2 regions of the Nitrococcus sp. genome follow, and region 2 is predicted to be linked to the other one. Evidence: riboswitches for the same ligand, from Rfam matches in the RefSeq annotation. Region 2 holds a riboswitch; the other holds the start of a gene.
The links. A riboswitch is a leader RNA that binds a small molecule or an ion and turns the genes downstream of it on or off. The one in region 2 is predicted to bind cobalamin.
Positions count from the first base shown of each region.

Region 1: it holds a riboswitch for cobalamin, as region 2 does, so the genes downstream of both, AC52Q4_RS03710 (TonB-dependent receptor domain-containing protein) here and AC52Q4_RS13625 (ATP cone domain-containing protein) in region 2, are expected to answer to the same signal.

Region 1 covers NZ_JBXWZQ010000044.1:2,373-18,652, reverse strand. The annotation lists gene thiS (sulfur carrier protein ThiS) at 1-264, shown strand, start outside; gene AC52Q4_RS03720 (thiazole synthase) at 306-1,112, shown strand; gene trmB (tRNA (guanosine(46)-N7)-methyltransferase TrmB) at 1,126-1,833, shown strand; cobalamin riboswitch at 1,909-2,177, shown strand; gene AC52Q4_RS03710 (TonB-dependent receptor domain-containing protein) at 2,309-4,120, shown strand; gene AC52Q4_RS03705 (DUF6763 family protein) at 4,233-4,532, shown strand; gene nfi (deoxyribonuclease V) at 4,568-5,269, shown strand; gene AC52Q4_RS03695 (response regulator) at 5,239-6,411, opposite strand; gene AC52Q4_RS03690 (tetratricopeptide repeat protein) at 6,597-7,157, opposite strand; gene AC52Q4_RS03685 (AmpG family muropeptide MFS transporter) at 7,498-8,895, shown strand; gene AC52Q4_RS03680 (peroxiredoxin) at 8,993-9,595, shown strand; gene trxB (thioredoxin-disulfide reductase) at 9,695-10,711, shown strand; gene ada (bifunctional DNA-binding transcriptional regulator/O6-methylguanine-DNA methyltransferase Ada) at 10,882-11,967, shown strand; gene AC52Q4_RS03665 (DNA-3-methyladenine glycosylase family protein) at 11,974-12,765, shown strand; gene AC52Q4_RS03660 (2OG-Fe(II) oxygenase) at 12,762-13,475, shown strand; gene AC52Q4_RS03655 (hypothetical protein) at 13,606-13,773, shown strand; gene AC52Q4_RS03650 (hypothetical protein) at 14,063-15,079, shown strand; gene AC52Q4_RS03645 (asparagine synthase-related protein) at 15,327-16,280, shown strand, end outside.
Region 2 covers NZ_JBXWZQ010000197.1:2,114-15,738, forward strand. The annotation lists gene AC52Q4_RS13575 (M48 family metallopeptidase) at 1-518, opposite strand, end outside; gene AC52Q4_RS13580 (hypothetical protein) at 515-1,270, opposite strand; gene AC52Q4_RS13585 (ABC transporter ATP-binding protein) at 1,668-2,390, shown strand; gene AC52Q4_RS13590 (FtsX-like permease family protein) at 2,387-4,894, shown strand; gene AC52Q4_RS13595 (lipocalin-like domain-containing protein) at 4,896-6,074, shown strand; gene AC52Q4_RS13600 (MlaC/ttg2D family ABC transporter substrate-binding protein) at 5,995-6,702, opposite strand; gene AC52Q4_RS13605 (NAD-dependent protein deacetylase) at 6,911-7,807, shown strand; gene metE (5-methyltetrahydropteroyltriglutamate--homocysteine S-methyltransferase) at 7,817-10,102, opposite strand; gene AC52Q4_RS13615 (LysR family transcriptional regulator) at 10,226-11,155, shown strand; gene AC52Q4_RS13620 (DoxX family protein) at 11,233-11,694, shown strand; cobalamin riboswitch at 11,787-11,940, shown strand; partial or broken gene AC52Q4_RS13625 (ATP cone domain-containing protein) at 12,057-13,625, shown strand, end outside.

The DNA.
Region 1 (16,280 bases), on a different contig from region 2:
GTGCGCCGCGCTCGCACGTTACAATATGTTCAGCTTAACCAGGCAGCCAGACAGAGCGAGATGATACGTATCACCCTTACTGGCGAGGAGCGCGAGATCCAGGAGGGACTGAGCGCTGCCGAGCTCTTCGCCGAGCTTGACCTCAGCGGACGAAGGCTCGCCGTCGAGGTCAACGAGGCTCTACTGCCTCGCAGCCGCTTTGCCGAGTACCAAATCCGCAGTGGCGACCGGATCGAGATCGTGCACGCGATCGGCGGCGGCTGACGCCTTGCTTGACGGCTGCGGGTAACCCTTGAAGCTTCTTCATGGAAAGTGAACTCAACGAGACTATGCGGCAAGACAAGCTCATCGTGGCGGGGCGCGAGTATGATTCCCGGCTGGTGGTCGGCACGGGTAAGTATGCCGATCTGGAGCTGACCGGAAGGGCCATCCGTGCCAGTGGAGCCGAAATCGTAACGGTCGCCATCCGGCGCAGCAACATCGGCCAGAATCCGCACGAGCCGAATCTGCTCGACGTCATCCCGCCGGATCAATTCACGCTCCTGCCCAATACCGCCGGCTGTTTCAATGCCCAGGACGCGCTGCGCACCTGCCGCCTGGCGCGCGAGTTATTGGACGGCCACGACCTCGTAAAGCTCGAAGTGCTCGGCGACGAGCGTACGCTTTACCCGGATATGTCGGCGACCTTCGAGGCGGCGGAACGCCTCGTTGCCGAGGGCTTTCGCGTAATGGTCTACACCAACGACGACCCGATCGCCGCGCGTCGTCTGGAGGAGATCGGCTGTGTGGCGGTTATGCCGCTCGCGGCGCCGATCGGTTCGGGGCTTGGAATCCAGAACCGCTACAATCTGCTCACCATTGTCGAGAATGCCGCTGTGCCGGTGCTGGTCGACGCCGGCGTGGGGACGGCGTCCGACGCGGCGATCGCCATGGAGCTCGGATGCGCGGGCGTGCTTATGAACACGGCGATCGCCGGGGCGCGAGACCCGGTGCTCATGGCGTCGGCCATGCGCAAGGCGGTAGCCGCGGGTCGCGAGGCCTATCTTGCCGGTCGTATCCAGAAGAGGCGCTTCGCCGAGGCTTCCTCGCCTTTGGAAGGCAGTTTTTTTTGATCGGCCGGCGGGGATGTCAATAGGAGCGATGGAGGCAGGGCAAGAACTCCCGTACCGGCGTGTGCGCAGCTTCGTGTGCCGCGAAGGCAGATTGACCCGCGGTCAGGCACGGATACTGGAGCGCCTTTATGCCCGTTACGGGCTCGAATGCGGCGAAGGCTGTCTCGATCCGCAAGCGCTGTTCGGACCCGGAACGCCCATGATTCTGGATATCGGATTCGGCAACGGCGAGGCGCTGGCGGAGTTGGCCGGGCGCTACCCGGGACGGGGCTACCTCGGTATCGAAGTGTATCGCCCGGGTATCGGGCGGTTACTGCGCCGACTCGAAATTGAAGGGCTCGACAACGTGCGCTTGATTTACGCCGACGCGGTGGAGATCATGCGCCACCACATCGCCGATTCCAGCTTGGACGGCATCGAGGTGTTTTTCCCCGATCCATGGCCCAAGCGCCGCCACCACAAGCGGCGCCTCATCCAGCCGGAGTGGGTGGCGCTTGCCGCTCGCCGGTTGGTCGCCGGCGGCTTTCTGCATCTTGCGACCGATTGGCAAGACTACGCAGAGCATATGCTGGCGGTGGTGGAAGGCTCGGCGAAGTTCACGAATACCGCGGGGTGCGGCCGTTTCGCTTCCGGTCCGGGTGAGCGTCCATCGACGCGCTTCGAACGTCGTGGCCGGGAGAAGGGTCATGGCGCGTGGGATCTCGTTTTTCTCCGTGTATGATGTGGCGGCCGGCCGGGACACGGCATCCGTTCATCCCGCCTTACCAGAGGTAGCATTTTTGTAGTCAAGCATTCCTTTCATTCCACGGCTTCAGGTTCCCCGTGCCCGGCGGCCGGGGATCAAACGGGAAGCCGGTGCCCTGCGAGTCACTGCCTCGAGAGCCGCTGCGCCAAAGCTCGGCTCGAAGTGGCGGATGGCGCGCGTGGAAGTCCGGCGCTGCCCCCGCAACGGTAAGCGAGTTAAAGACACTGCTTTACGCCACTGTGCTTGCGCATGGGAAGGCGCAGTGTCTGGTGTGATGCCCGCTCGCGAGCCCGGAGACCGACCTGGAGCCCGCACCGGTTCAGTGCTGCGGAGGGCGGCGCTACGGGCGTGACGGTCTGCCGTTTGCCTCCGTGTCGTCTCCCCTCATCGCTTCCTGGACCTCCGTTACCACCATTGCGCGCGGGTGTGCGCGAACAGGGGTCCCATCGTCATGCAACGTCAGCCAATTCAGCTTGCCACGGCCGCCGTCATCGCGGGCTTGCCGGCCGCGGCAAGCGCCGTCGAGATTCCGCCCGTCATCGTGACGGCGCAGCGGTCGCCGACACCGGCCGATCAGACGCTCGCCGCCGTAACAGTGATCACACGTGAGGACATCGAAGCGACGAATCCGCAGAGCATCGGCGCTCTGCTGCGCCTGCAGCCAGGCGTCGACGTGGTACGCAGCGGCGGCATCGGCGGCAACACCAGCGTTTTTCTGCGCGGCAGCAATTCGGACCATGTGCTCGTACTCATCGATGGGGTAAGGGCGGCCTCCTCGGCGAGCGGGCGGTTCGAGTGGCGTCAGATTACGCCAGCTCAGATCGAGCGCATCGAAATCGTGCGCGGTCCACGCGCCGCGCTTTATGGCTCGGATGCCGTTGGCGGCGTCATTCAAATTTTCACGCGCGAGCCGCAGGGGATGACGGCCTCGGTGACGGCCGGCTCCCAGGACACGCAGCGGGCCGAGGCGGGCATCGGGCTCGGGCAGGCGACTCGCCTCGCGGTGAATACGTCGTTTACCCGTACCGACGGCATATCCGCCACCAATCCCAGCAGTTTCAGCCACGACCCGGACAATGACGGTTACATCAATCGCAGTGTCAACGCGCGCTTCACGACGCCGCTCTGGAGCGATGCGGCATTGCGCTTGTCCGGCTGGCACTCCAATAGCGATGTGGAGTTTGATGAGGGCGTACAGAACACGGTCAACGGCACTTACAGCGCCCGCCTTACCGACCGGCCGTTGGCCGGCTGGAACTACGCGCTGACAGTGGGCTACAACCAGGATGATATCGAGTCGAAATCCGCTTTTCCGAGCCGGATCGAGACGCAGCGCACGACCGTGGATTGGCAGAATAATTTGGATCTCGGCGCGATGCAGTCATTGACCCTGGGTGTGTTCTGGCGCCGGGATGTCGGAAAGAACGTCGATGCCGGGACCTCACGCCTCGTCTTCAACGACTCCATCACCAACGCCGCGGCTTACGCGAACTGGTTGGGCAGTTTCGGTCGCAACGATTTGGAGCTGGGTTTTCGCTACAATCGTCAAAGCGAGTTCGGCGGCTATCCGACCGGACAGCTTGCCTGGGGCCATCGCTTCGGTGCGGGCTACCGCGTGATACTCTCCTACGGCAGCGCATTCAAAGCCCCCACCCTCAATGAGCTCTTTCACCCTGGAGTGGGCGGGTTCTTCGCCGGCAACCCCGATCTCGAACCGGAGCGATCCCATTCGGCCGAGCTGGCGTTCCGCTACCAGCAGCCGGGCGGGCGACGACACGTGGAGGCCAATCTGTTTTATACGCGAATCGAGGGGCTCATTGCCTTTGCCGGCGAGAGGTCCCGGGCGATCAATGTGGACAAGGCGCGGATTCCGGGCCTCGAGCTGCAGTATGCCGACGGCGTCGGCCGCTGGCGGGTGGACTCCAGCCTCACGCTGCAGCGCCCGCGCAATCTCAGCGAAGACGCGCGGCTGCTGCGCCGGCCCGATACCAAGTTCTCCCTAGTGCTCTCGCGCGCTTTGGGCCGCTCCGGCCTCGTCCGCGCTGAGCTGTTGAGGATCGGCGAGCGGCTCGATGTCGGTGGCGAGAGGCTCGGCGGCTATACGCTGCTCAACCTCAGCGGCCAGATCCGCTTTACCCAAGCGTGGTCAGTGGAGGGACGAATCGAAAACCTCACCGATAAGGACTATGAGAATGCATTCGGCTTCAATGCCCTGGGCCGAATGTTCTATCTCAGCCTGCGCTACGCGGGGGCCGATGCCTGACCGGGTCACGGGGATTTAACGCCGATCGCTCACATCCTATAAGATGTCTGAAGCGAGGGCAGATTGACTACCAAGGAGGGCCGGCTGCTGGCGGATCGTGGGAGGTTGAGTAATGGGAACGATGCAACCGCCCGTCGTGGGCGAGTGGTACATGTTGCCGAGAGGCGAGAGCTTCGAGGTAGTGGCCTACGATCACGAGGAGGAGACGATCGAGATTCAGTATTTCGATGGCGCGGTGGAGGAGTTCGAGCTCGAAACGTGGCTCGAGCTCAGCGCAGAGCCTATTGAGCCACCCGAGGATTGGTCCGGCTCGGTCGATATCACTCCGGAGGATTACGAATCGGGGGACCGGGCCAAGCCATACAATCCACAAAATCCCCTCGACGAGCTAGATGTTAACGACAGGGACTGAGCCGCCTCCGTGGGCAGCGGTGGCGGCGCGCAGTCATGCGCTTTGATCCGGGTCACGACTGGAGACTCACGCCGAAAGAGGCCATCATCCTGCAGCGCGAGCTGGCCGGGCGGGTTCGGCTGCGGCCCGGTCCGAAGCGAGTGCGTTATGTGGCAGGCGTGGATACCGGTTTCGCCGATCACGGTCGGCTCGCGAGAGCGGCGGTCGTGGTCGTGAGTTTCCCTGAGCTCACGGCGCTCGAGACCCAGATCGCCCTGGAGCCCACGCCGTTTCCGTATATTCCCGGTCTGCTCTCCTTTCGCGAATTGCCGGCGGTGCTTCATGCGCTGGAGAAACTGACGATTCTGCCCGAGCTGATTCTGTGTGACGGCCAGGGCATTGCCCATCCCCGGCGGCTCGGCATTGCCGCCCATCTCGGTGTCGTCACGGACCTGCCCACGATCGGTGTCGGCAAGTCGCGTCTGATCGGCGACCACCGGGAGCCCGGCCGCGAGAAGGGTTGCGTGGCGCCGCTCATGGACGCCAGGCAACGCATTGGCACTGTCGTGCGCACGCGCAGCGCCGTGAGCCCGCTTTACGTCTCGCCGGGACATCACACCGACCACGACAGCGCGATCGAGTGGACGCTTGCTTGTACGACGAGCTACCGTCTGCCTGAACCCATTCGCATGGCGGACCGGGTGGCTTCGGCCCGTCCCGGCGCGGCTCAGAAAGGGAGCCCGTGCGTGGACAGGTAAACGCTGGCGGCTGCTCCGGCAACGATCAGCACCAAGCCCACGGCAGCGCCGATGAAAAGGGATCGCCGAGAACGCGCGGCTTGCGCTTGGATTAGCTCGCGCATGCGATCATCGGCTTGCATCCGGTACTCGGTAAGGGAGACCGCAATCTGCTCGCTCGTCGCGTCCCGCGCGGCTTTCGCCGCCGCCTCACGGGCCGCATTCCTCGCCAGGCCGCGACTGTCCTCGAGAATCCGGTCCCGAATGGCCGGCAGCGTCTCCTCGGTTATCTCATCGCGCAGGCGGGGCAGCGCGGTTTCCAGAACGATCTCGGTGAACTGGTGGCGAAATACGTCCGCGGCGAGCAGCTCGGCCATGTGGCCACGAAGCTCTCGGCGCAATTCGCCTTTGATCCTGTTCGATGCCTCGGGGCCCATTTCCATGCGAAAACGCTCGATGGTCTCCTTGGCGCTGTGCTCGGCGATGCGCCGCGCCGTTTCCTCGACCGCGGCGTCGGTGGAACTCCGGTCGCCTCCGAGGGCCTCGCCAATCGTCTTCTCGAGTTCCCCCCGCAAGCCATCAATGCGCTGCTGCACCAGTCGTTCGACGGCCTCGACGGCCTTCGCCTCAGCGGCTTCCCGGACCGCGTCCTGAATCTCCGACCACGCGATCTGCGTCGTCGGCTCGGCGTGCTCGGCAGCCGCGGGCTGCGCGGGCGCCGGCTTCTCGGCGCGGCTCGGGGAAGTATCCTGTCCGGCCTGCTGCGGTGTCGTCGCACGCAGGTCGCGAGAGACTTGCCCCAGGGATGCCAATATTTCTTCCAGACTCTCCTCGCCGCTCGGTTTGGTCAGAAACCCAGCGATTCCGAGTGCCTCGGCGCGTTCACGATCCTGCTCGTTTTCCTGCGCCGTGTACATGACCACCGGGATGTCCGTCTCGCCCGGCAGCAAGCGGATGCGCCGGGTTGCTTCGAATCCGTCCATATCCGGCATCATGTAGTCCATGAAGACCACATCCGGGCGTGCCGTACGGAGGTAGTCGAGGGCCTCGGTGCCGGTAGCCACCATATCGACATCCACGTTGCGCCGCTGCAAAAGCTTGCTGAGCGCGATGCGCGCAAGACGCGAGTCATCAACCACGAGGGCCTTTTTGACCTGTATCATTTAGAGTGGCTCCGTGGGTTGTGGTCGTGCACAACCTGAGTTAATTCATGGTGGGCCTTAGGTTGGCCGCCTGTCCGGCTCGAAGCCTCGCAAAGCGTATTGGCTAGCCGGAGTGTAGTTACCTGAACAACGGGCGCCATCGGCATCGGTGCCGGGTCCGCGAGACAACGTCGCAAAGGGCGCGGTTATCGGAAAAGAAAATCCGCCGGGCGGACGCCAACGCGGCTTGAAGCCACGTCCATGCGGGTTGCTGCATGCTGCCAACCGACAGTGCTTAGCGGTATCGAGCATGGGTCCGCCCAGCGGAGTGGTACCTCACGCCCGCCTGCACGCATCCTTCCGGGTACTTCCCCGCTTGCCTGCACGTGCACGCACCGGGCCAACCACTCCCGGGCCTCGACGCTACCCCCCAGCGCCGCTTGATAGAACCAGCGGATCGCGATTTCCTCATTCCTTGGTACACCGCGTCCCTCCGCATACATCACGCCTAGATTGTGCTGCGCGGAGACCTGATTCTGCCGGGCGGCGGCCTCAAACCAATGAACCGCCATCGTCTCGTTCAATGTCACCCCTTGTCCGGTCGCGTACAAGAAGCCGAGTGCATGCTGGGCCTCGGCAAGCCCCCGGAGCGCTGCGCGCCGATAGAAGTAGGCTGCGAAAACCAGATCCACCGGACAGCCGTCCCCCGTCTCCAGACGGCATCCCCGCAGGTAATCGTTCCGGGCCTTGTCAGCTTGCGAGACCATTGTCGCTCTTCCCCCTTTAACCACTATTCCGGCTTGCGCCGCCAACTGTTATGCAGAAACGGGGCCAACTGCTGCAAGCTCGGTCGTTCAGTCCATAACAAGGCCGCTGTCTTTGCTTTTTATTGATTTTATATCAATAACTTGAATAATTTCTGATTCGGTTCCCCGATGCCTGAGGCCGCCGCCATGCTACGCCGTCCCAAGGTGAAGATGTCGGATTTCCGTGACGTTCAACGTCAATATGTGACAGGTAACAGACCATTTCGTCGGACCCTTGCCGCAGGCCGGTGAATAACAGACGATGCGGCTAGCTACGGCGGCCGAATCGGATCTCGCGCGAATGGTATCGGCATCCCCCAGGGCTCTCGGTTGGCAGGCGGTGCTGCGCATTTATCTGCGTCGGCCGGTGATCACTATGGTGTTCCTGGGCTTCTCGGCGGGGCTGCCCTTTATGCTGGTGTTCGCCACCTTGGCGCTCTGGCTCCGCGAGCGCGGTGTCAGTCACGCTGAGATCGGTTTTTTCAGCTGGATCGGCGTGGCCTACTCGATCAAGGTCTTATGGGCGCCGGTAATCGACCATCTGCCGCTGCCGGGCTTGACCCGGGTGATGGGCAAACGGCGCAGCTGGATATTCGCGGGACAGCTGGGCATTGCGGCCGGCTTGCTGGGCGTCAGCTGTCTTGATCCCCACACGAACCTCGGTGCGATAGCCCTGCTCGGGGTGGTCGTGGCCTTCTGCTCCGCGACCCAGGACGTCGCGATAGACGCGTTTCGCATTGAGGCCGAGGAGCGGCGCTATCAGGGCGCGATGGCAGCCACCTATCAGCTCGGCTACCGGATCGCCAATCTAGTCTCCTATACCGGCGTGCTTTACCTGGCAGCGATCGGTTCCTGGCAGACGGCTTATCGGGTGATGGCGGGCCTGATGCTGCTGGGCATGGCGACGGTGCTGCTGAGCCGGGAGCCCGTGCATGCGCTCGAGCCCCCGCTAGAAACGACCCAACCTGCTGTCCGCACGGCGGGCGGAGGACGTATCCGCTTTTGGCGCCGCCGGCTCACTAATTGGCTTGCCGGCGCCGTGGTCCGCCCGCTGGTGGAATTCTTCACCCGCAATGGATGGCTCGCGTTGACCATTCTGATGTTCATCGGCTGTTTTCGAATCAGTGACATCGCTATGGCGAGCATGGCGAACCCCCTCTATATCGATTTGGGCTTCAGCAAGCCCCAGATAGCCAACATCAGCGGGCTCTACGGACTGGTGATGATCCTTCTCGGCGCTATGGTAGGGGGTACAGCCGTCGCCCGCCACGGCTTGATGCGCCCATTGCTATTGGCGGCTGTGCTCGTCTCGTTGACCAACCTCCTGTTTGCCTACCTGGCGATTCGCGGGGCGAGTGTCGCTTTACTGACACTGACCATCAGCGCGGATAACCTGAGCGGTGGTTTTGCCGGGGCCGTATTTATCGCCTATCTCTCCAGTTTGACCAACACGGCGTTTACAGCGACCCAATACGCCTTGTTCAGCTCGCTCATGACGCTGCCCGGAAAGCTCATCAGCGGCTTCTCGGGTGTGGTCGTTGAGGCACAGGGATACGCGTTCTTCTTTGTCTATACGGCGTTGCTGGGAATCCCGGCCATCGCGCTGGTGGCGTATTTGATGCGTCGCGGCGAGCGCGGCCCTGCCGCGGCGCTCGCAACCGGGCGAGCCGGCGGCACAGAGCAAACGGATCATAGCTAGCCTCTATTAATGACATAAAAATATGAAATTTTACTGATTGTCCCGCTTTCCATACACTCAAAGCAGTTCAAGGGTAACTCGACCGGAGGTGGGAACCATGAGTGTACTGGTAGGTAAGGAAGCGCCGGAGTTCAGCGCACCGGCTGTGATGGCGGACGGGCAGATCAATGAGGCGTTTCGGCTCTCCGACCTGCGTGGCAAGTATGTGGTTTTGTTCTTCTGGCCGCTGGACTTTACCTTTGTCTGCCCATCCGAGATCATCGCCCATGACAATCGCATGGCGCAGTTCGAAGAGCGCGGGGTGGCCGTCGTCGGTGTCTCCATCGACTCGGAATTCACGCACTTCGCTTGGCGCAACACCCCGGTGGACAAGGGCGGCATTGGCGCCGTGCGCTTTCCATTGGTCTCGGACAAGCGACACGAGATCGTCCGGGCCTACGGGATCGACCATCCCCAAGAGGGGGTCGCGCTGCGCGCGTCGTTTCTCATCGACCGCCAGGGTGTCGTGCAGCACCAGGTCGTCAATAATCTGCCGCTCGGCCGCTCAGTGGACGAGATGCTCCGTGTTGTCGATGCCTTGCAGTTCACCGAGCAGCACGGCGAGGTTTGCCCGGCTGGTTGGCAAAAGGGTCGAGCGGGCATGAAGCCGGACGCCGGTGGTGTGGCAAGCTATCTCGCCGAGCACGCCAAGCGGCTGTGATCGCGTCGTTGCAGGTGCAAAGCAATCCGGCTGCGGGCGCTCCGCAGCCGGCGACGACGACCTTTTCCGGCCAATGAGCCGATACCGGGAGCGTTTTGCATGAGTGAGGTTAAACACGCCAAGCTGTTGATACTCGGCTCCGGGCCGGCCGGCTACACGGCCGCGGTGTACGCGGCGCGGGCGAATCTGAATCCCGTTTTGGTGACCGGCCTGGAGATGGGTGGCCAGCTGACCACCACCACGGATGTGGACAACTGGCCGGGTGACGTCGAGGGTTTGCAGGGGCCGGCGTTGATGGAGCGCATGAAAGCGCATGCCGAGCGTTTCAATACCGAGATCATTTTCGACCACATCACCGAGGTCGCGCTCGAGCGCCGCCCCTTTCGCTTAAAGGGAGACAGCGGCGAGTACACTTGCGAGGCGCTGATCATCGCCACCGGCGCGACCGCCAAGTATCTCGGCCTCGAATCCGAGGAGCGGTTCATGGGCCGAGGTGTCTCGGCCTGTGCCACTTGCGACGGGTTCTTCTATCGCAACCAGGATGTCGCCGTGATCGGCGGCGGCAACACGGCGCTTGAAGAGGCGTTGTATCTGTCGAACATCGCGCGCCACGTCACCGTGGTGCATCGACGCGACCGCTTTCGTGGCGAGAAAATTCTGCAGGATCAGGTGTTCCGCAAGGTCGAGGAAGGTAAGGTCACCATCCGCTGGAACAGCGTGCTCGATGAGGTGCTCGGCGATCAGACGGGGGTGACCGGCATGCGGATCAAAAGCACGGAGACGGGTGCAACAGAGGACGTTGATCTCACCGGCGTGTTTATCGCGATCGGCCATACGCCGAACACCGGCATCTTCCAGGGCCAGCTCGAAATGAAGGGCGGCTATATCAGGGTCAAGAGCGGGCTGGAGGGCAATGCCACCGCGACCAGTGTGCCCGGTGTGTTCGCCGCCGGCGATGTCATGGATCATGTCTATCGTCAGGCGGTTACCTCCGCCGGCAGTGGCTGCATGGCAGCGCTGGACGCCGAGAAGTACCTGGACGGCCTGGCACTGGAGGGCGGTGACGTCGACAAGGCGGCCAAAGACGCCGACGCGATGGCCTCCGCTTCGGCCTGAGAGAGCGAACTCGCTCGGCCGACGGCGGGTTGCCATCCTGGGAGGGCTCGCATTGCCCGCGCGGGCAAGCGAGCCGCGTTTTCTTCATTACTGCGCAAGAATCGGATGGTCACTCCGGGCTGTTGACGGCACCCTGAGGCTCTGTCAGATGGCCATGCTGGAGCGCATCCATGCACGAGGAGCTGCGATGGCAGGCGGTCCTGACGCGGAATGCTTCCTGCGACGGCCGCTTCGTCTATGGCGTTCGTACCACCGGAGTCTACTGCCGCCCGTCCTGCCCTTCGCGCAGGCCGCTGCGCGGGAACGTGCGTTTCTTTACGACGCCGGCGGCGGCGGAACGCGACGGGCTGCGCCCCTGCAAGCGTTGTCGCCCCGACAGCAACGCCGCCAGGGACGCATCGCTGGCCGAGCGGATGCAGGCGTTGTGCCGGCAACTCGAGGCGCATCCGGACGCTCCCTCCAGTCTCGCGGTACTAAGCCGTCAGGCCAATGTCAGCCCGTATCATCTGCAGCGCCGCTTCAAGGCGGTTATCGGTGTCACGCCCCGGCAGTATTCCGAGGCGTGCCGTCTGCGATTGCTCAAGCGGCGGCTACGGGGCGGCGACCCGGTGACGGATGCAATTTACGGGGCAGGCTTTGGCTCCATCAGCCGGGTTTATGAGCGCGTGACGAGCCGGATGGGCATGACGCCCGGTCAGTATCGTGCCGGTGGCGCGGGGATGGAGATTTCTCACGCGACGGCCGAGACGCCGCTAGGCTTGTTGATGATGGCAGCCACCGACCGCGGCCTGTGCTTTGTCCAGCTCGGCGAGAGCGAGGAGGCGATGCGCGCCTGCCTGCAGGCCGAGTACCCGGCGGCAAGACTATCGGTCATGCCGCCTGTGGCCGAGCAACCATTCGGGCAGTGGATGCAGGCGCTGTGCGATTATCTGCGTGATGCGCCCAGCGCGCTCGATCTGCCGGCGGATGTGAGCGGCACGGCATTCCAGGTCAAGGTTTGGGATTATCTGCGTCGCATCCCCCGCGGCGAGCTTCGAACCTATAAAGAGGTCGCGGCGGCTATCGGCCGGCCTAAAGCCGTGCGTGCGGTCGCGAATGCTTGCGCCGCGAACCGCCTTTCTCTGGTGATCCCCTGCCATCGCGTCATTCGCGGTGATGGCGGACTGGGGGGCTATCGCTGGGGCATTGAGCGCAAGTGCGCGCTGATCGAATGCGAGCGTGCGCGCCCTGGCGATGCGCTTGCCGACGAGGTCTAGCCCGCCATGCCCGTGCTTGCCGAGCTGGGGGTGGTGGCGCCTTTCCCATGGGCGACACTGCTTGGCTGTCTGGGCCCACGGCTGATCCCGGGCTACGAGTGGATCGTGGATGGCGGGTACGAGCGCCGCCACAAGGGGGCGAGCGTGTGGGTGACCTACCGCCCCAAAGCCAATTGCCTGCAGATTACGGCCGATAAGGAGCTCGCCCGCGCCGAGATCGTCGGCCACGTTAGCCGTCTCTTTGATGTCGGCCAGCATACCCAGGCCGTCGATCAACATTTGCGCGCCTGCCCGGTGCTGCGCCCGTATGTGGAGCGGGCGCCGGGGCTGCGGCCACTGGGCTGCTGGTCGCCATTTGAGCTTTGCGTGCGCACCGTGGTCGGCCAGCAGGTCAGCGTGGCGGTGGCGGCGACGCTGATGCGCCGGCTGGTCGAGCGTTGTGGCGAGCTTTCCCCGGCGAAACTGCGTGTGGCCGATCTCGATGCCATCGGCATGCCGGGCCGGCGAGTCGCCGCCCTGCGGCGGTTGGCGGACGCAGCGGCAAGCGATGTGTCGGCGCTCGCGAGCGGAAGCTGGGCTGAGATCGATGCCGCATTGTCGCGCCTGCCCGGTATCGGCCCGTGGACCCGAGCGTACCTGGCGATTCGCCTGGGCCGCCGTCCCGACGTTCTCCCCGAGAGCAATCTCGGCTTGCAGCGCGCCGTCGGCGCCGCCTCTCCGGCTGCCTTGCGAGCGCTTGCCCAACGCTGGCGGCCCTACCGCGCCAACGCCGCCGCCTATCTCTGGTGCGCGCCATGACTGCGCGTGTGGCGAAGCGCATCGAAGCGTGCGACTGGTCGCGGGTGCTGGGTAGCCTCGACGCCGAGGGCGTCGCGGTGCTGCCGTGGCTGCTCGATAGGCGCCAGTGCCTGGGCCTCAAAAACATGTACCCGCATGCGCGGTATTTCCGCTCCCGTGTCGTGATGGACCGACACGGTTTCGGCCGCGGTGAGTACCAGTATTTCGTCGAGCCGTTGCCACCACTCGTCCAGGCAATGCGGGAGTCCATCTACCCGAATCTCGCGCCCCTGGCCAATGCGTGGGCCCAACGCCTGCGCGAGGCACGGACCTTTCCGGCGACGCACAGCGAGTTCCGCGCCCACTGCCACTGCGCCGGCCAGCGGCGCCCGACCCCGCTGTTGCTGCGCTATGGGGCGGGCGACTACAACTGCCTGCACCAGGACCTCTACGGCGAACTCGCCTTTCCGCTGCAAGTCATCGTGATGCTGAGTGAGAGGGGCACCGACTACGAGGGTGGCGAGCTGGTGCTCGTGGAGCAGCGCCCTCGCCGGCAGTCTCGTGCGCGGGTGGTGCCGCTGCAACGGGGCGAAGCGGCCGTCATTGCTGTCAACAGCCGCCCGGTGCTCGGACGACGAGGAGACTACCGGGTCACGCTCAGGCACGGCGTGAGCACCGTACATCGCGGTGAGCGTTACACGCTCGGCATCATCTTCCATGACGCTCGCTGAGGGCCCGCGATCCTGCGCCCTGTAGGGCGTGCGGCCGGTCATTGTAGCGTTACCTCCCCTTGACTATATTGCGGTCATGGCTTGGCCCATGGTACCGAGCCCGCCGAGACGCTCTATTGGAGCACCTGCGGTGGCCATCGCCGGAAAGATGGTTTTCGACAACGGCAAACGTCGGGGGATTACTCTGCGAGGGCGGGCAGTGTTCCAGGTGCGCTACGGCAGCACCGAGAACGGTCCGCGCATTTCTGAAAATGCTTCCAAGGGCCGTCCTGATCGGCAAAAGGAGTGCAATTACTGACGCTGGCGCGCGATGGCACCGTGAACCCTGTGCGGGCTAGCCGCTGTCGTCGGCATTATGTCCCGAGGTCATGCATAAGGGCAGTAGTAGGGCGAGCATGCGCCAGCAAGCCTATCCCGGTGATCAAACGTTCGTGCGGTGCACGCGCCACGGCGCCAAAGGCCGAGGCAATGGGGGGAGCCTCGGGCCTACCGCCGCACGCGCGCGCCGCCGGGGCCCCGGGATTCGCAATGGGATACCGGGCGGTTGTCCGCTTTAATGCCACGGCGTCGTCCGGGGGGCTGGCAAGTTGCCGCTCATCCGCCGCCTTTACATCGGAGTTGTCGGGCGCATTGGTGCTGGGGGCCGCCGGCACGGTACGGCAACTGCGCCCGGCCCCCGCCTAGAAGCAAATGGTTACAAAATGCCACTACCACAAGAAACATACACCTTCAGTGAACTGCATATCGATATCGCCAGAAACGCGACTGATGATTTCAATCTTTTCCATGATAAGAAAAAATGGCATCAGATCTCCCATAATCCATTTGGTGGGCCTATCGTGCTGGGCTTTCAATTAGTAGCCCTTATCGAGGGCATGATTCGTGAACATCGGATAAGAAATCGGGAGGATACAATAATCGTCGAGAAGGACTTGCGATACAGCAATTATCAGTTCTCGTTCGTCAATCCGGTCAAGGCTGGTGAAGATATTGATATTAAAATCAATAAAAGTGTATTTTGCGATGATGTCATAAGCCCTACTTTGAGCAACCGGGTAACCCTGAAGTCGGCGGGAAAACTCAGCGTGCACGGTTATAAGAAAGAATCGACAAAGCCACTCTTTTTATCCTCGCCTGATTTGCCTGATTTTAGTAGTTTGGCTGGCGCGGCCGACCGAGAGTTCTTGAACGATACCGGTTTTTTCATCAAGCGAAAATTCATGAATACAAGCAATGCGAAAAATTTTCTTTCTGGCTCACTGGTAGAGCAATCGGATTTTTTTGACGAGATTGAAGATAAGGCCAGTTTTCCCGAAATATTCCCTTGTGCATTAATCTCGTGTGCTTTGCTTGAGAAAGCCATCAAGGCCAATCTGGATTTCAAGAAAGATCCATTGGTTTATACCTCGCACAAGATTAGCGTAGCCCGCCACCGCCTTTCAGCACTGAAGAGCAACGATTGCCTGCATCTGTTGGTGCGCTCGATGCGGGAGAATGAGAGCAATCCGACCTCTTTGCAACAGACCCATGAGTGCTACGGTGTGGTCAATCGTGAATCCTTGCTATTTAGGGGGCTCATTTCGCTGGTCCCATTGAAAGGTTGATCGCGAGAAAACAGGTTGATTGCTGGTTTAGGCAGATTTCTAAAGTTTTGTAGCTGAGAAGGGTCAGTTAGCACGCTGTTCTGGACAGACGCTCAGGCCGATCTGGCACGTCTAAAACAGCCTGGTGGGTCAGTTCCGGTTGGAGCGGCTGAATTCCGTATGCTGTCGCGCCTTCAAAGAAGGTTGCCGAAGTTGAGTTTCTCTCCTAGTGCGGTGATAGTCTGCCGCTCAATAAAGGTAACGGACAATGAACCAAATTAGCTTCATCACTCGCTTTGTTGCGTACCTACCCGATAACAGTGAGTTTGGAACCAAAGAGCTATCACACGCGGCCGGGCTGATCGAGGGCCTTGGCCTCGAGACCCTGCGCCAAGACGGCTACCTGTTGGCCGTGGCGGCCCCTGCGCCGGTCTCGGCGGCGGTGCCGCCCACTATGTTGCTGGACGTGTTTGCTGGTACAGCAGTTTCGGGGCGCTTGACGGCGGTAAACTTCAATGGCGCCGACTCGGAAGCCGTACACCAAAAGGCCGAGCAGTCGGCTCAGTGCTATAACCTGTTACAACCTACAGAGACAAGCTTATCGATCGAAAGCGATGCGCTGGGGGTTAAGCCCATTCACGTGGCCCGCACAACGGGCGGCAATGTCTTGGGCACGCGCATCGCCGACCTGCTGTGTTTGTTTCCGGCGCTAGCGGAACCCGCGGATACGGTGGCGATGTATGAGTTGATGGGTTTTTGGTCGCCACTGGCGGGACGTACATTGCATCAACGCATCCGGCGCACACTGCCAGGCGGGTGCTATCGCTGGAGTCGTGCCACCGGGCTGTCCGCGCGCCGTGGCCGCGATATCCGCCCCGCGCCGGTCGCGCCGCTCAGGCTGTTGGATGAGACGATCGAGACAATCCGAGACACCTCGGCGCAATCGTTGTTGGACAAAACCGCAGGTGCGCCGCGGCCAGTGCTAATGGCGTTGTCCGGGGGATTCGACTCGCGTCTGATTGCCGCCTTATGCCGGGACCACGGCATCGAAATCCGCGCCCTCAATTATGGACGCCGACAGAATGAGGAGTGGCATAGTGCTAGGGCGGTAGCACGGACGCTGAATCTCGATCTGGAGATGATTCCTTATCGCGGGGACAATACGCTGCGCCATCTCACTCACCATCTGGAAACGATGGAAGGCACGGCGGACCTGGCATCC
Region 2 (13,625 bases):
GCGCTGAAACCCACCGGTCCGGCGCTGACGACGCCGACGCCCCCGAGCAGCAGGCCGAACTGGGTGGCCAGCAGCAGGCCGGCGGTGCGGCGTGTCGTCTGAAACCGCTCCAGCGTGTGCCGCAGCACGTAGTGGGCGGTCTCGTGGGCGAGCACCGTGGCGAGCTGCGCCTCGTTCTCCACGCGCAGCAGCAGTCCGGTCCAGACCTGCTCGAAGCCATTGGGTGCCATCGAGGCGTTGAAGTCCGGCACCTGCATGGCATAGACGCGTATCTCCGGGCAGAAATCGCCGCTGACCCGACACTGCACGCGCGCGAGATAGGCCTCGAGCCCGGTTTCGTTGCTGCGCCTGCCGGACATTGCCGCGTTTTGCTCGGCCTGGCGCGAGGCGAGCCACAGACCCTCCTCGGAGATCTCCGTCGGCGGGCCTTTGCCGGCTTCCAGCTTCGGAACCTGAGCGGCGCATCCGGCGAGCAAGGCGGCGGAAATCAGCGCGGCGGGAACGGCAAGGGCTTTCATAGCGGCAGTCCCGCGAGCAGTTTCAGGCCGCGATTGTGAATACCGTCCGGGCGATTGACATCCAACGATTGACTCTGCAGCAGGTTGGTCCACACGACATCGCCGGTTTCGAGATCGACTAATGAAGCAAACCCCACGGCCTGGCTGGTGGGTTGGATGAATCCGAACAGAGCGAGGCTGGCCGCGGCGAGCAGGGCGCGTCCCGGCGTGGAGGTCGCCTGGCGGTAGATCAGAAAAAGCGCGTAATCGGCCGCATAATCGGCGCGAAGCGCGGCGACGCTTTCGCCGAGTGTCCAGTCGAGGCCTTCTTGCTTGGTGGGCAGCGACAGTTGCCGCCGTTGCTGAGGCGTATAGCGGTACGTCAAGATGGTCTGCAGCACCGTTTCGTGCAGCGCGAGCGCCTCGAAGTGCGCCTTGGCGTAGGGGACGACGCCCTCGGCACGGCGATAGCGGATCAGCGTGGCGCTACGGCTTTGCAGGGTATCCGCGACCGCATCGACCAGGCTCTGCTGCGCCGCGCTCGTCCAGTCCGCTCTTGGCAAGGGGAGGCCCGCCGTGGAGAGCTCCAGGATGGCGACGTCGACCGGCATGAGCAACACGCGCGCGGGACCGGAAGCCGGTCTGATTTTGTTGGCCACATACGGCTGGGTCTGCACGCAGGCACTGAGCGCGAGCACGAGCGCCACCGCGAGCGTCAGCGCTGCCGTCGCGCGCGTCAGTCGACCTCTTTCCGCCCGGTACCGTACGTGCATGGCGAAAACCCGTGGCGATTTTCTGCGACCGTTCACCTTTCTTAACGTAGCACGGCAGCGGGTTCAATCGATGCACGTTCCTCGCGCTCGAGACCGCTGATCCTGGCGGATAACAGTGCTGGGCACTCGATCGGCACGATTCGGCGTCCACTTGCGCGGCAAACGGGCGCGGAATTGCGCCGCAATTGGATATCTTCGGCATGGATTGCGGTCTAATAAGGAAAGTTTATGCCGGGATGGGTGCAACGGGGCGCCCCAGGGCGGCGGCTTCTGGATGTGCCTCGATCAAAAGCAACGAACAATGGCCCGCCAAACGAGGGGCATCGCCTTGGGTGGCGGAGCCTGAACAGCTGCAGCCACATGCCCGGCCGGGACAATCCTGAACAGGTAACGAGCTATGGCGATATCACTGGCAGAGGCAAGGCGTGCGGCAGTGGGCTTTCAGCCTGGCACGCCGCTGGTTGGCTTCAGCGACCTCTGTAAACGCTACGGGTCATCGCACGGGCGCGTCGTGCTGGATTCGGTATCGGGTACGATCGAGGCGGGCGAATTCGTTATCGTGGTGGGCCGCAGCGGATCGGGCAAGTCTACGCTGTTGAACCTCCTCGGCGGGCTGGATCGCCCGAGCCGCGGCACGGTCAGTATCGACGGCCGCGCACTCGGATCGCTCAGCGACCGCCAGCTCACGCTTCTGCGCCGGCGGCGCATCGGCTTTATCTTCCAGGCCTACAACCTGATCTCCACGCTCACGGTCAGCGAAAATCTGATGCTGCCGCTGGAGCTCAACGGCTTGGCGGTTGCGGACAACGTGACCCATTGGCTCGACCGGGTGGGCTTGTCTGGTTTGGACGACGCCTACCCGGATCAGCTCTCCGGCGGCGAGCAACAGCGTGTCGCCGTGGCGCGGGCGCTGGTGCACGGGCCGGATCTCATCCTGGCGGACGAGCCGACCGGCAATCTGGATCTGGACAATGCCACACGGGTGGTGGCGCTGCTCGACGAGCTCTGCCGCAGCAGCGGAAAAACGCTGGTGATGGCCACTCACAGCCGTGAGGTCGCCGGCAAGGCCGACCGGATGATGACCATCCGGGAGGGCCGGCTGTTGGAGGTCCACGAGTGACGCCAAGCGTACTGCGCGCTGGCCGCCGGGCGCTGTGGCGGCATCCGGTGCAGCTGGTGCTGGCGGTCGCCGGCGTCGCCTTGGGGGTCGCCGTCGTCATCGGTATGGACTTGGCCAACCAGAGCGCAAGCTCGGCCATGCGCGAGTCCATGCAGGCGGTGACCGGGCGGACGACGCACCAGATCTTCGGCGGTCCCGAGGGGTTGCCGGACTCCCTCTACGCCAAGCTGCGCACGCGGCTTGGCATACGCCAGGCCACCCCGGCGCTGGAGGGGGGCATAACGGTGCCGGGCGCCGACGATCGGCCGCTCACGCTGCTCGGCGTCGATCCGCTCACCGAGGCCGGGCTGCGCGAGCCACTCACTCCAACGGGTGAGGGCGACGGCGGGGACGTCTTTCAGCAACTGTTGCTCAATCCCACCGGCATCGTGCTGCCCGAGGAGGAGGCGCGGCGGCTGGGTGTGAAAGCCGGAGACACGCTGCAAGCGCGGCGCGGCGCCGAGGAGTGGGGCCTGCAGGTGTTGGCGGTGGCCGGGCCTTTCGATCACGCCCTCAGCGGCTATGCCTTTGCCGACATTGCCACGGCGCAAGAACTGCTGGGCCGGGTCGGGCGCTTGTCGCGCATCGACCTGATACTGGAACCGGAAGAAATCGAGCCCGTTCGCGCTTTGTTGCCCCCGGAGGCCACTCTCGTGCCGGCGGCGGCGCGGGCGAATGCCATGCAGCAGATGACTGCCGCCTTTCAGACGAATTTGACGGCGTTTTCGCTGCTCGCGCTGGTCATTGGCCTGTTTCTCGTGTTCAACACCATGTCGTTCATGGTGGTGCAACGCCGGGCAATGATCGGCACGCTGCGGGCGGTGGGTGCCACGCGGCGCCAGATCTTCACGCAGGTGGTCAGCGATGCTGCTCTGGTGGGGCTGCTCGGTACCGCGCTGGGTCTGCTGCTGGGACTGGCACTCGGTGTCGGGCTGGTCGATCTAGTAGGCCACAGCAGCCCGAATGAATCCTTCGACGAGGCCTTGGCCCGCTTCAGAATCGCGCCGCTGAGCCTGGCCAAAGGCGTGCTGCTTGGTATAGTCGGCTCCGTGGTGGCGGCCGCCCCGCCGGCGATCGAGGCCGCCACGGTGCAGCCCCGCTCGGCCATGGCGCGAAGCGTGCTGGAGCAGCGCGTGCATCGCGGCGCCCAGCTGGCGGCCGGGTCCGGTCTGCTGGCGCTGATCACGGGGATGGCGGTGCTTGCGCTCAGCGCCAGCCTGGTGGCCGCTTTCGTCGGCTTGTTCGCCGTGATACTGGGCGCTTCGCTGCTGGCGCCGCTGGCATCGGCGCGCCTGACCGCCGGCCTTGCGAACGCGCTTCCGCGACAGCCGATTGTGCGGCTGGTCCTGCGCGGTGTCACGGCCTCGCTCAGCCGCACGGGGGTGGCGATCGCCGCCTTGGCCGTGGCCATGTCGGCAGTGATTGGGGTCGCGGTCATGATCGATAGCTTTCGGGGCAGCTTCGCCGCCTGGCTGGAGCAGTCGTTGCGGGCGGATTTCTACGTCGCCAGTGCCGAGGATGGCAAAGCGGTCGACGATGCACTTGCCCGGCGAGTCGAGAGCCTGCCCGGGGTGGCCTACATCACCCGCTCGCGCCATTATCGCCTGCCGGGCGAGGATGGGTTCACCGCCATCTGGGCGCTCGGCATCGGCCACCGGGGGTGGCAGGGCTTCGACATCCGCGACGGCGACCGGGAAAACGCCTGGCAGGCGTTTCGCTCCGGTTCCGGGGTTCTGATCAGTGAGCCCTACGCTTACCATCACGATCTGCGCGCCGGCGAGATGCTTTCCTTGCGTACCGCAACGGGCGAGCGGCGGTTCCGGGTGGCCGGCGTGTTTCGCGATTACGGCTCGCCGTACGGGGTCGTGCTGATGTATCGGCCGGTATATCAGCAGCTCTTTGGCGACGAGCGTCTCTCCGGACTCGGCGTCTATCTCGCCTCCGGTAGTGACCGCGCGGCCCTGCGCGAGCGTCTGGAGACGGCGGTGAGCGGGTTGGCCGGGGTGCGCGTGCGCGACAACCAATCGATCCGCGAGCGTTCCTTGGCGGTATTCGAGCAGGAATTCGCCATCACCTCGGTATTGCGTATGCTGGCGGCGCTGGTTGCCTTCGTCGGCGTGGTGAGCGCGTTGATGGCGCTGCAGCTCGACCGCACCCGGGAGATGGCGGTGCTGCGCGCGATCGGCTTCACCCGCATGCAGCTGGGCAGCCTCATCACCGCGCAAAGCGGGCTGCTCGGGCTGGCCGCGGGCCTGTTCGCGATTCCGATGGGATTGGTGCTCGCGTGGCTGCTGGTGTTCGTGATCAACCACCGCGCCTTCGGCTGGAGCATGGAATTCACGATTCACCCCATGCCGCTCCTCGAAGGCGCCGGGCTGGCGGTTGCCGCGGCCTTGATCGCCGCCATTTATCCGGCGTGGCGCGCGGTACGCATTCTGCCGGCTCGCGGCTTGCGGGAGGAATGAGATGCGCCGACGCACGCTTTTCTACGCACTGGCGGGCGCAGTGCTCCTCGCCATCGGTGGGTGGTATTTCACCGCGCGCGTGCCGGGGCCGCCGGCCGGCGCGAATGCAACCGTCCCCGGCGCGCCGCAGGATTCCGACATGGCCGGCTATGCGAAGGTGCGCGCCGCCCGAGCGATGCACTTCCCGCAGGATCACGGGGCCCACCCCGATTACCGCATCGAGTGGTGGTATTTCACCGGCAACCTCGCTACGGACGAGGCCCGCCCATTCGGCTTCGAGCTTACGTTCTTCCGTTTCGCCCTGGCGCCGTCCGACAAGCCAAGGGCCTCCGATTGGGCGACCCGGCAGATGTGGGTCGCGCATCTGGCGCTCAGCGATATCGACGCGGGGCGGTTTCATGTCTTCCAGCGCTCGCAGCGCGGGGCCGCTGGTTTGGCGGGCGCGCAGAGTCAGCCGGTTCGGATCTGGACCGATAATTGGGAAGTGCGCGCGCTCTCGGCGGACGATTTATTTCCCGCCCGGCTTCAGGCCGAGCAGGAGGGCGTGCGGATCGATCTGCATCTGAGCAGCGCCAAGCCCTTGGTGCTGCAGGGCGATGCGGGCTACAGCCGCAAGAGCGCGGACCCGCAGAATGCCTCGTATTACTACTCCTACACGCGCCTGCGGGCGCAGGGCAGTATTGACGTGGCCGGTAAGACCTACGCCGTGAACGGCACGGCGTGGATGGACCGCGAGTGGAGCTCCAGCGTTCTGGCGGCCAACCAGGCCGGCTGGGATTGGCTTTCGCTGCAGTTCGACGACGGGCGCGATCTCATGCTCTACCGGCTGCGTCAGCAGGATGGCTCCGCCGATCCGCACTCCGCTGGCGTGCTGGTCGGCAGGCGGGGCGAGACGCGGCATCTGGCGGCGACGGATTTCTCGTTATCCCCGGTACGCCACTGGCGCAGCGAGGCCACCGGCGTCTCCTATCCGGTGGCGTGGCGGGTTCGGGTGCCGTCCGAGGGTTTGGATCTCGATGTCGAGGCGCGCATGCCCAACCAGGAGCTCGATCTGCGCGTGCGCTATTGGGAGGGGGCGGTTTCGGCATCGGGCGAAAACGTCAGCGCTCACGGCTATCTCGAGCTGACGGGCTATGGCTCGGCGGCAGCAGGCCGGTCCGGCGCTCCAAGCGACGGATGACGGTTTCGAGCCCCGCCTCGCGGAGCTGGGCCTGGAGCTCGGAGCGGATGCCGACCAGCACGTTGATGCCCGATGAGGTGATCTCATAGACCTTCCAGGTGCCGTCGTGATCGTGCAGGCGCAGCTCCAGGTGTGTCCAGCCCAGGCTCGGACCGGTTGCGACCACCCGGACGGCCGCCGTGCCCCGATGCGCGTCGTGGCGCAGCAGCAGGCAATGGACGTGGGCATGGCGGGTCAGCTGATCGAGCGTCGCGGCATGCTTTTCCATGGTGCGGCTGCACATCTGCAGCAGAAAGGCGCGGAACGCTCGGCGGAAACGCTCGCATTGCGAGGGCGTGGCGCTTTGCCAATAGGAGCCGAGCACGTAGCGGGCCATACCGGTCAGGTCGAGGTGGGGCAGGGTGATGCGTTCGATCAGCTGACGGGTCAGCACGGCATCGCGCTGCAGCGTGCCGAGCCAGCGTTTGAGCGCCTGTATGGCCTCCGTGATCATCCCACGCACCGCGACGTCGGGGCGCTCGCTGGCACTGGCCTGAGCGCTCGCCAGGAGGCTGAGCATCAGCAAACCCGCCGCCATCGCCATGGGTGCGCGGCTCAATGCGGCTGCAAAGAAATCCGGGTTGGTCATCGGACCCACCTAAGGTTGTATGCACCAAAGACCCAAGAGTATATCGTGGTGAGCTTCCGGCACACGCCTCTTCGTCCGATCCATGGTATGCGCCCCTCTAGGCTAATAGCGCTGAGTGCGTTGTTCCAGTCCTTCGTCCCGGCCGGCTGGCTCGCCGTGAGTCGCCGCTACGGTCGAGCTCGCGAGGCGCGTGCGGATCACGATTGCCGTGGCGGCTGAAGTGATCTGCGCCGCACTCGAATGCCGGCTGCTGCTGCCCGGTGCGTCGGCGGGCACGTGTGAGGAGGCCATGGAGCGGCTGTGCGCGCTCTTCGGCGCAGGCACACGGGTGCTGGTGCTCACGGGGGCGGGTTGCAGCACCGCCTCGGGCATTCCCGACTACCGTGATCGCGACGGGCAGTGGAAGCGGCAGCGGCCGATGGAGCTGCGGCAATTTTTGGGTTCGGAGTCCGCCCGCCGCCGCTACTGGGCGCGCAGCATGGCGGGTTGGGTCCGGATCCGCAACGCCCGACCGAATGCGGCTCACTACGCGCTTGCCCGGTTGCAGCGTCTCGGCCGTCTCACCTCGCTGATCACCCAGAACGTCGATGGATTGCACCAGCGCGCCGGCAGCGTGGACGTGATCGATTTGCACGGGCGTCTGGACGGCGTGGAATGTCTGGAGTGCCGCGGGGTTATCTCGCGCGAGCGCTGTCAGCTGGAACTGGAGGGCCTCAACCTGCATTGGCGGGCCTCGGCAGCGCTCGCCCCCGATGGGGATGCCGATCTGGCGGAGGCGGACTGGGCGGATTTCCGCGTGCCCGGCTGCCCGGGCTGCGGCGGCGTGCTCAAACCCAGCGTGGTGTTTTTCGGCGAGTCGGTTCCCCCGGCCCGGGTCGCCGCTTGCAGCCGGCGGCTGCAAGCGGCGGACGCCTTGCTGGTGATCGGCTCCTCGCTCATGGTCTGGTCGGGTTACCGCTTTGTTCGTGCCGCCAGGCAACAGGGCATCCCGGTCGCCCTGCTGAACGACGGGCAGACCCGAGCGGACGGCGAGGCGAGCTTCAAGGTAGTCGGGCGCTGCGCCGAGGTGCTGAGCGCGTTGGCACAGTGCCTCGAGTCGCCGTGAACCCTGGCTCTAGCCGCCGATGCGGGCCCTCACCTCCTGGGCGGCCGCGATCATGTTGGCAAGTGCCGGCTTGATCTCCTCCCAGGCGCGGGTCTTGAGGCCGCAGTCCGGATTGACCCAGAGCCGCTGCCGCGTGATGACCGCCGCGGCGTTCTCCAGCTGAGCGACCGTCTCCGCGACGCTCGGCACCCTTGGGGAATGGATGTCGTAAACGCCGGGGCCGATCTCGTTGGGGTAGTCGAACTCGGCGAAGGCGGCGAGCAGCTCCATATCCGAGCGCGAGGCCTCGATGGTGATCACATCGGCGTCGAGCTCGGCAATGGCACGGATGATGTCATTGAACTCGGAGTAGCACATGTGACTGTGGATCTGGGTCTCGTCCCGCACCCCCGCCGTCGCCAGGCGAAACGCGCGCACGGCCCAGTCGAGATACGCCGGCCGATCGCGGCCGCGCAGCGGCAAGCCCTCGCGCAAGGCGGGTTCATCCACCTGAATGGCCTGAATCCCGGCGGCCTCCAGATCACCCACCTCGTCGCGTAGCGCCAGGGCGATCTGCTGACAGGTCTGCGGGCGAGGCTGATCATCGCGCACGAACGACCACTGCAAAATCGTGACCGGGCCGGTCAGCATGCCCTTCACTGGACGTTCGGTCAGCGATTGCGCGTAACGGATCCACTCCACTGTCATGGGCCCGGCGCGGCGCACGTCGCCGTATATGATCGGCGGCTTGACGCAGCGGGAGCCGAAGCTCTGCACCCAGCCTTGCTGCGTGCTCGCGAAGCCCTCCAGCAGCTCGCCGAAGTATTCCACCATGTCGTTGCGCTCGGGCTCGCCGTGGACCAGCATGTCGAGCCCCATCGCCTCCTGCGCCTTGATGGCCGCGTCGATCTCGGCGCGCATGCGCTGCTCGTAGCCGGCCCGGTCCAGCCGGCCCGCCCGGTAGTCACGCCGCGCCGCGCGGATCGACCGAGTTTGCGGGAACGAGCCGATGGTGGTGGTCGGCAGGAGCGGCAGGTTGAGGCGCGAGCGCTGACGCGGCGCGCGCTCCGGGTAGGCCGAGGCGCGGTGGGTCATGGCGCTGGTAACGCTGCCCAGTCGCTGCTGCACGGCGGCGTTGTGCACGCGCGTGGAGCCCCGCCGCGCGGCGAGGGCGGCACGGTTGGCGTCCAACGCCTCGGCCACGCTCGCGCGGCCGTGATTGAGCGCCCGGCCGAGCGTGGCGACCTCCTCGAGCTTCTGCACCCCGAAAGCGAGCCAGCGCTTGAGCTCATCGTCGAGGCGCGTCTCGGCGGCGAGGTCCACCGGCACGTGCAGCAGCGAGCAGGACGGCGCCAGCCAAAGGCGCTCGCCCAGCTGTTGTTGAGCGCGCTCCAGCGGATCGAGCCAGGCCTCGAGATCGGTGCGCCAGATGTTGCGACCGTCGACCACGCCGGCGGAGAGCACTTTGTCCGCGGGCAGGCGCCGCAGGATTTCGCTCAGCTGCTCCGGGGCCCGCGCCAGATCCACATGCACGCCGTCGACCGGCAGCCGCAGCGCCTGCTCCAGGTTCTCGCCGAGCCCGCCGAAATAGCTCGCCAGCAGCCGCTTCGGGCCGTGCCCAGCCAGCTGCTCGTAGGCCCGCGTGAACGCCGCCTGCCAAGCCTCGTCGAGGTCGCAGACCAGTATGGGCTCGTCGAGCTGCACCCATTCGATGCCGCGCCCGGCAAGACGCTCGAGAAGCTCGGCGTAGACGGGCAGCAGCCGCTCCAGCAGCGTGAGCTTGTCGAACGGCTCACCGCGGGGCTTGCCGAGCCAAAGATACGTGAGCGGCCCGATCAGCGCGGGCTTGGCGCGCAGGCCCTCGGCGCGGGCTTCCTCGATCTGCGCCTCGAGGGCGGCCGGCAGCAGCGTGAAGCGCTGATCGCGGAGGAGTTCCGGGACGATGTAGTGATAGTTGGTGTCGAACCACTTGGTCATCTCGCAGGCGGCGGCATCCTCGCCGCTCGGGGCGCGTCCGCGCGCCATGCGAAAGTAGAGATCGAGATCGACCTCGCCGCCCTGCCAGCCGAAGCGCTGCGGTATCACGCCGAGCAGCGCGGAAGTGTCCAGCACGTGATCGTAGTAGGAGAAATCCCCGGCCGGCACGAGGTCCAGGCCGGCGTCGGCCTGCATCATCCAGTGCCGGCAGCGCAGGTCGGCGCCGGTGTGCAGCAGCGTGTCGCGGTCGATATCACCGCGCCAGTAGCCGTCGAGCGCGCGCTTCAGCTCGCGGCGCGGCCCGATCCTCGAGAAGCCCAATGCATGTGTCGTAGCCACGGTTTCCTCCGATGAGATGCCTCGTTTGCAGCCAGCCAGTGTCGAGGTTCCTCAACTATGAGACAATTTCAAATTATTCAAAAATAAGATGAGCGAGTTTCATTATTTGACCGTGAGCCCGCCATGTATCTCGAACTCCGCCATCTGCGCACGCTGCAGTCGATCCGGGCCGCCGGCAGCCTCGCGGCCGCCGCGACGCGGCTGCACGTCACGCAAAGCGCCTTGTCGCATCAGATCAAAGCCCTGGAGCGGCAGTTCGACACGGCGCTCTTCTTCCGCCAGTCCCGGCCGCTGCGCTTGAGTCCGGCCGGAGAGCTGCTGGCGGATCTCGCCGATCGGCTGCTGCCCGAGGTGGCCGCGGCGGAGCAGCGGCTTGCGGGCATGGCGCTCGGGCGGCAGGGCCGGCTGCACATCGCCATCGAATGCCACAGCTGCTTCCAATGGCTGCTGCCCACCATGGACGACTACCGCGAGCGCTGGCCCGGCGTGGAGATGGATCTCTCGCTCGGCTTCAGCTTCCATCCTCTGCCGGCGCTGGTGCGCGGCGAAATCGACCTGGTGGTCACCTCCGACCCGGATCCGGATCTGCGCGGGATCCACTACGAGCCGCTGTTCCGTCACGAGGTGCTGCTGGCGATGCATGTCGGTTCGCCGCTGGCGGAAAAGGCCTGGCTGGAGCCGCAGGATCTGGCCGCCGCGACGCTGATTACCTATCCGGTGTGCCGCAGCCGCCTCGACGTGTTCGCCCGCTTTCTCGAGCCGGCGGGCGTTGAGCCGCCGGCGGTGCGGACCTCGGAGCTCACCGTGATGATCATTCAGCTCGTGGTGAGCCGCCGGGGCGTGGCGGCGCTGCCGAGCTGGGCGCTGGATGAGTACCGCGATCAGGGGCAGCTCATCGCCCGGCCGCTGGGGCGTCATGGGCTCTGGAGCCCGCTCTACGCCGCAGTCCGCCAGGAGAGCCGGACGGCGCCGTTCATCGACGCTTTCCTCGCCCTGGCGCGCGCAGTGACCGCCGAGCGGCTGAGCGGCATCGAGCCGCTCGATGCCCAATAACGCCGCCGGGGAATAGTTAGTACGATTCCCGCTCACACCTAAAGTTGCGAGGTAAAGCGATGCCGTGGCGAATGCTCGTGGCGACGGAGGCTCCGCCTGCGACGCTGTTGGTTCGGCTGCTGGTGGGCGGGGTGTTTCTTCCGGAAGGCCTGATGAAGTTGCTCTATCCGGCCTGGCTGGGGGCCGGGCGATTTACGAATATCGGTATTCCGCTACCCGAGTTTTTCGGCCCATTGGTGGGCGGCTTCGAGATGGTTTGCGGATCGTTGATCCTGCTGGGTTTGTTGACGCGCGCCGCGGCGATCCCTCTCATCATCATCATGGTCGTGGCCATCGTCAGCACCAAGCTTCCGGTGCTCCTCGGCCATGATTGGTGGATGTTCAACGTCCGGTCGCTTTCCCGCTACGGCCTCGCGGCGTTCGAGCACGAGTGGCGTACCGATTTCGCCATGCTCTGCGGCTCGCTCTTCCTGCTGTTCGTGGGCGCGGGCGGATGGTCGGTTGACCGTACCCTGCAACGGCGTCTCACGGAAACGTAAAGATATCCGCGTTCAGGCTGCCCGCCCGACGATGCCTTGGCTCGGGTTCTTTGGCCGTCGCCTTGCATTGACAGTCGATACCCAATATATTGGGTCTACGTCTTGTAATCTGTCCCATATCTAGTGTTGGCAGGGTGGGGAACTCCGGTGTGAGTCCGGGGCTGTCGCGCAACGGTAACGCGGTCACGACCGCGAAGTCCGATGACCACCGCAAGACCCGGGATCCGCCGATTGCGAGCGGGTCCGGCCGCAGGAGACCTTCGCGTCAAAGGCTCGCGGCGTGGGACCCTTCCGCCTCGAGGGCGGTCCTGCCCCGTGTCCGCGCGTGGCTCCTCCAAGCAACTCCTGCTGCTGGAGGTAACATGCAGGCAGAAGCCGGCGTTTTTCCGTCGCCCGAACTCCCCGAGCATCAAGACCCCCGCCTCGACGGCCTCCAGGTCATCCGCCGTGACGGTCAGGTCTCGGCCTTCGATCCGGACAAGATCACCGTGGCTATGACCAAGGCCTACCTCGCGGTTGAGGGCGCCTCGGCCTCCGGTTCCCAGCGCATCCGCGAGACCGTGGACGCGCTGGTCGGCCAGGTGGTCGAGGCGCTGGCCCGCCGCCGGCCCGCCGGGGGCAGTGTCCACATCGAGGACATTCAGGATCAGGTCGAGCTTGCGCTGATGCGCGCCGGCGAGCACCGCGTGGCGCGGGCCTACGTGCTCTACCGCGAGGAGCGCGCCCGGGCCCGGCAGGGCGAGGCCGCGCCCGCCGCCGCGCCGGCCGAGACGCTGCAGGTGACGCGCGCCGACGGCCGCCGTGTGCCGCTCGATGAGGCCCGCCTGCATTGCGTCATCGCGCAATCCTGTGACGGCGTCGCCGGTGTGGCTCCGGAGGCGATCATCGAGGCAACGCGGCGCAACCTCTACGACGGCGTGCCGGAGAAGGAGATCGACACCGCGCTGGTGATGTGCGCGCGCACGCTGATCGAGCAGGAGCCCGGTTACAGCTACGTCGCCGCCGGCCTGCTGCTGGACGCTCTGCGCCGAGAGGCGCTGAGCTTTCTCGCCGGCGCCGCGGCGGCCGCCGGCTTCGAGGAGATGGCGCAGCGGTATCCGGCGTATTTCACCGCCTACGTGCGCCGGGGCGTGGAGCTCGAGCTGCTCGATCCGCGGCTGCTCGAATTCGATCTCGAGCGGCTCGGCCGGGCGCTTGAGCCGGAGCGCGACCGCCAGTTCGGCTATCTCGGACTGCAGACCCTCTACGATCGCTACTTTCTGCACTGCGACGGCACGCGCTTTGAGCTGCCCCAGGCGTTTTTCATGCGCGTCGCCATGGGGCTCGCGCTGAACGAGATCGACCGCGAGGAACGCGCCGAGGAGTTCTACCGGCTGCTCGCCTCGTTCGACTTCATGAGCTCCACGCCGACGCTGTTCAACGCCGGCACCCGCCGCCCGCAGCTTTCGAGCTGCTATCTCACCACGGTGCCCGACGATCTCAACGGCATCTACTCGGCCATCCGCGACAACGCGCTGCTTTCCAAGTTCGCCGGCGGGCTCGGCAACGACTGGACCGGCGTACGCGCGCTCGGCGCCCACATCAAGGGCACCAACGGGCGCTCCCAGGGCGTGGTGCCCTTCCTCAAGGTGGTCAACGATACGGCGGTCGCCGTTAATCAGTGTTTCGCCGCTGACACGCCGGTGCATACAGCAGATGGCGCGAAGCCGATTGCGGAGGTCACAACGCGTGATCTGGTAGTGGGTCAGCGCGGCGAGTATCGGCAGGTCGAAGATAAATTCTCGTATCACCAGACCGAGCCCATGGTGGAGTTGAACATCAAGCACGCCATCGAGCCGATCCGGGTGACTGCCGGACATCCGTTGTGGGCGTTGCGCGGTGTACCGATGGAACAGGCCGGCCATCGAACCGAGAGTTGGTTGAGCAAAGGT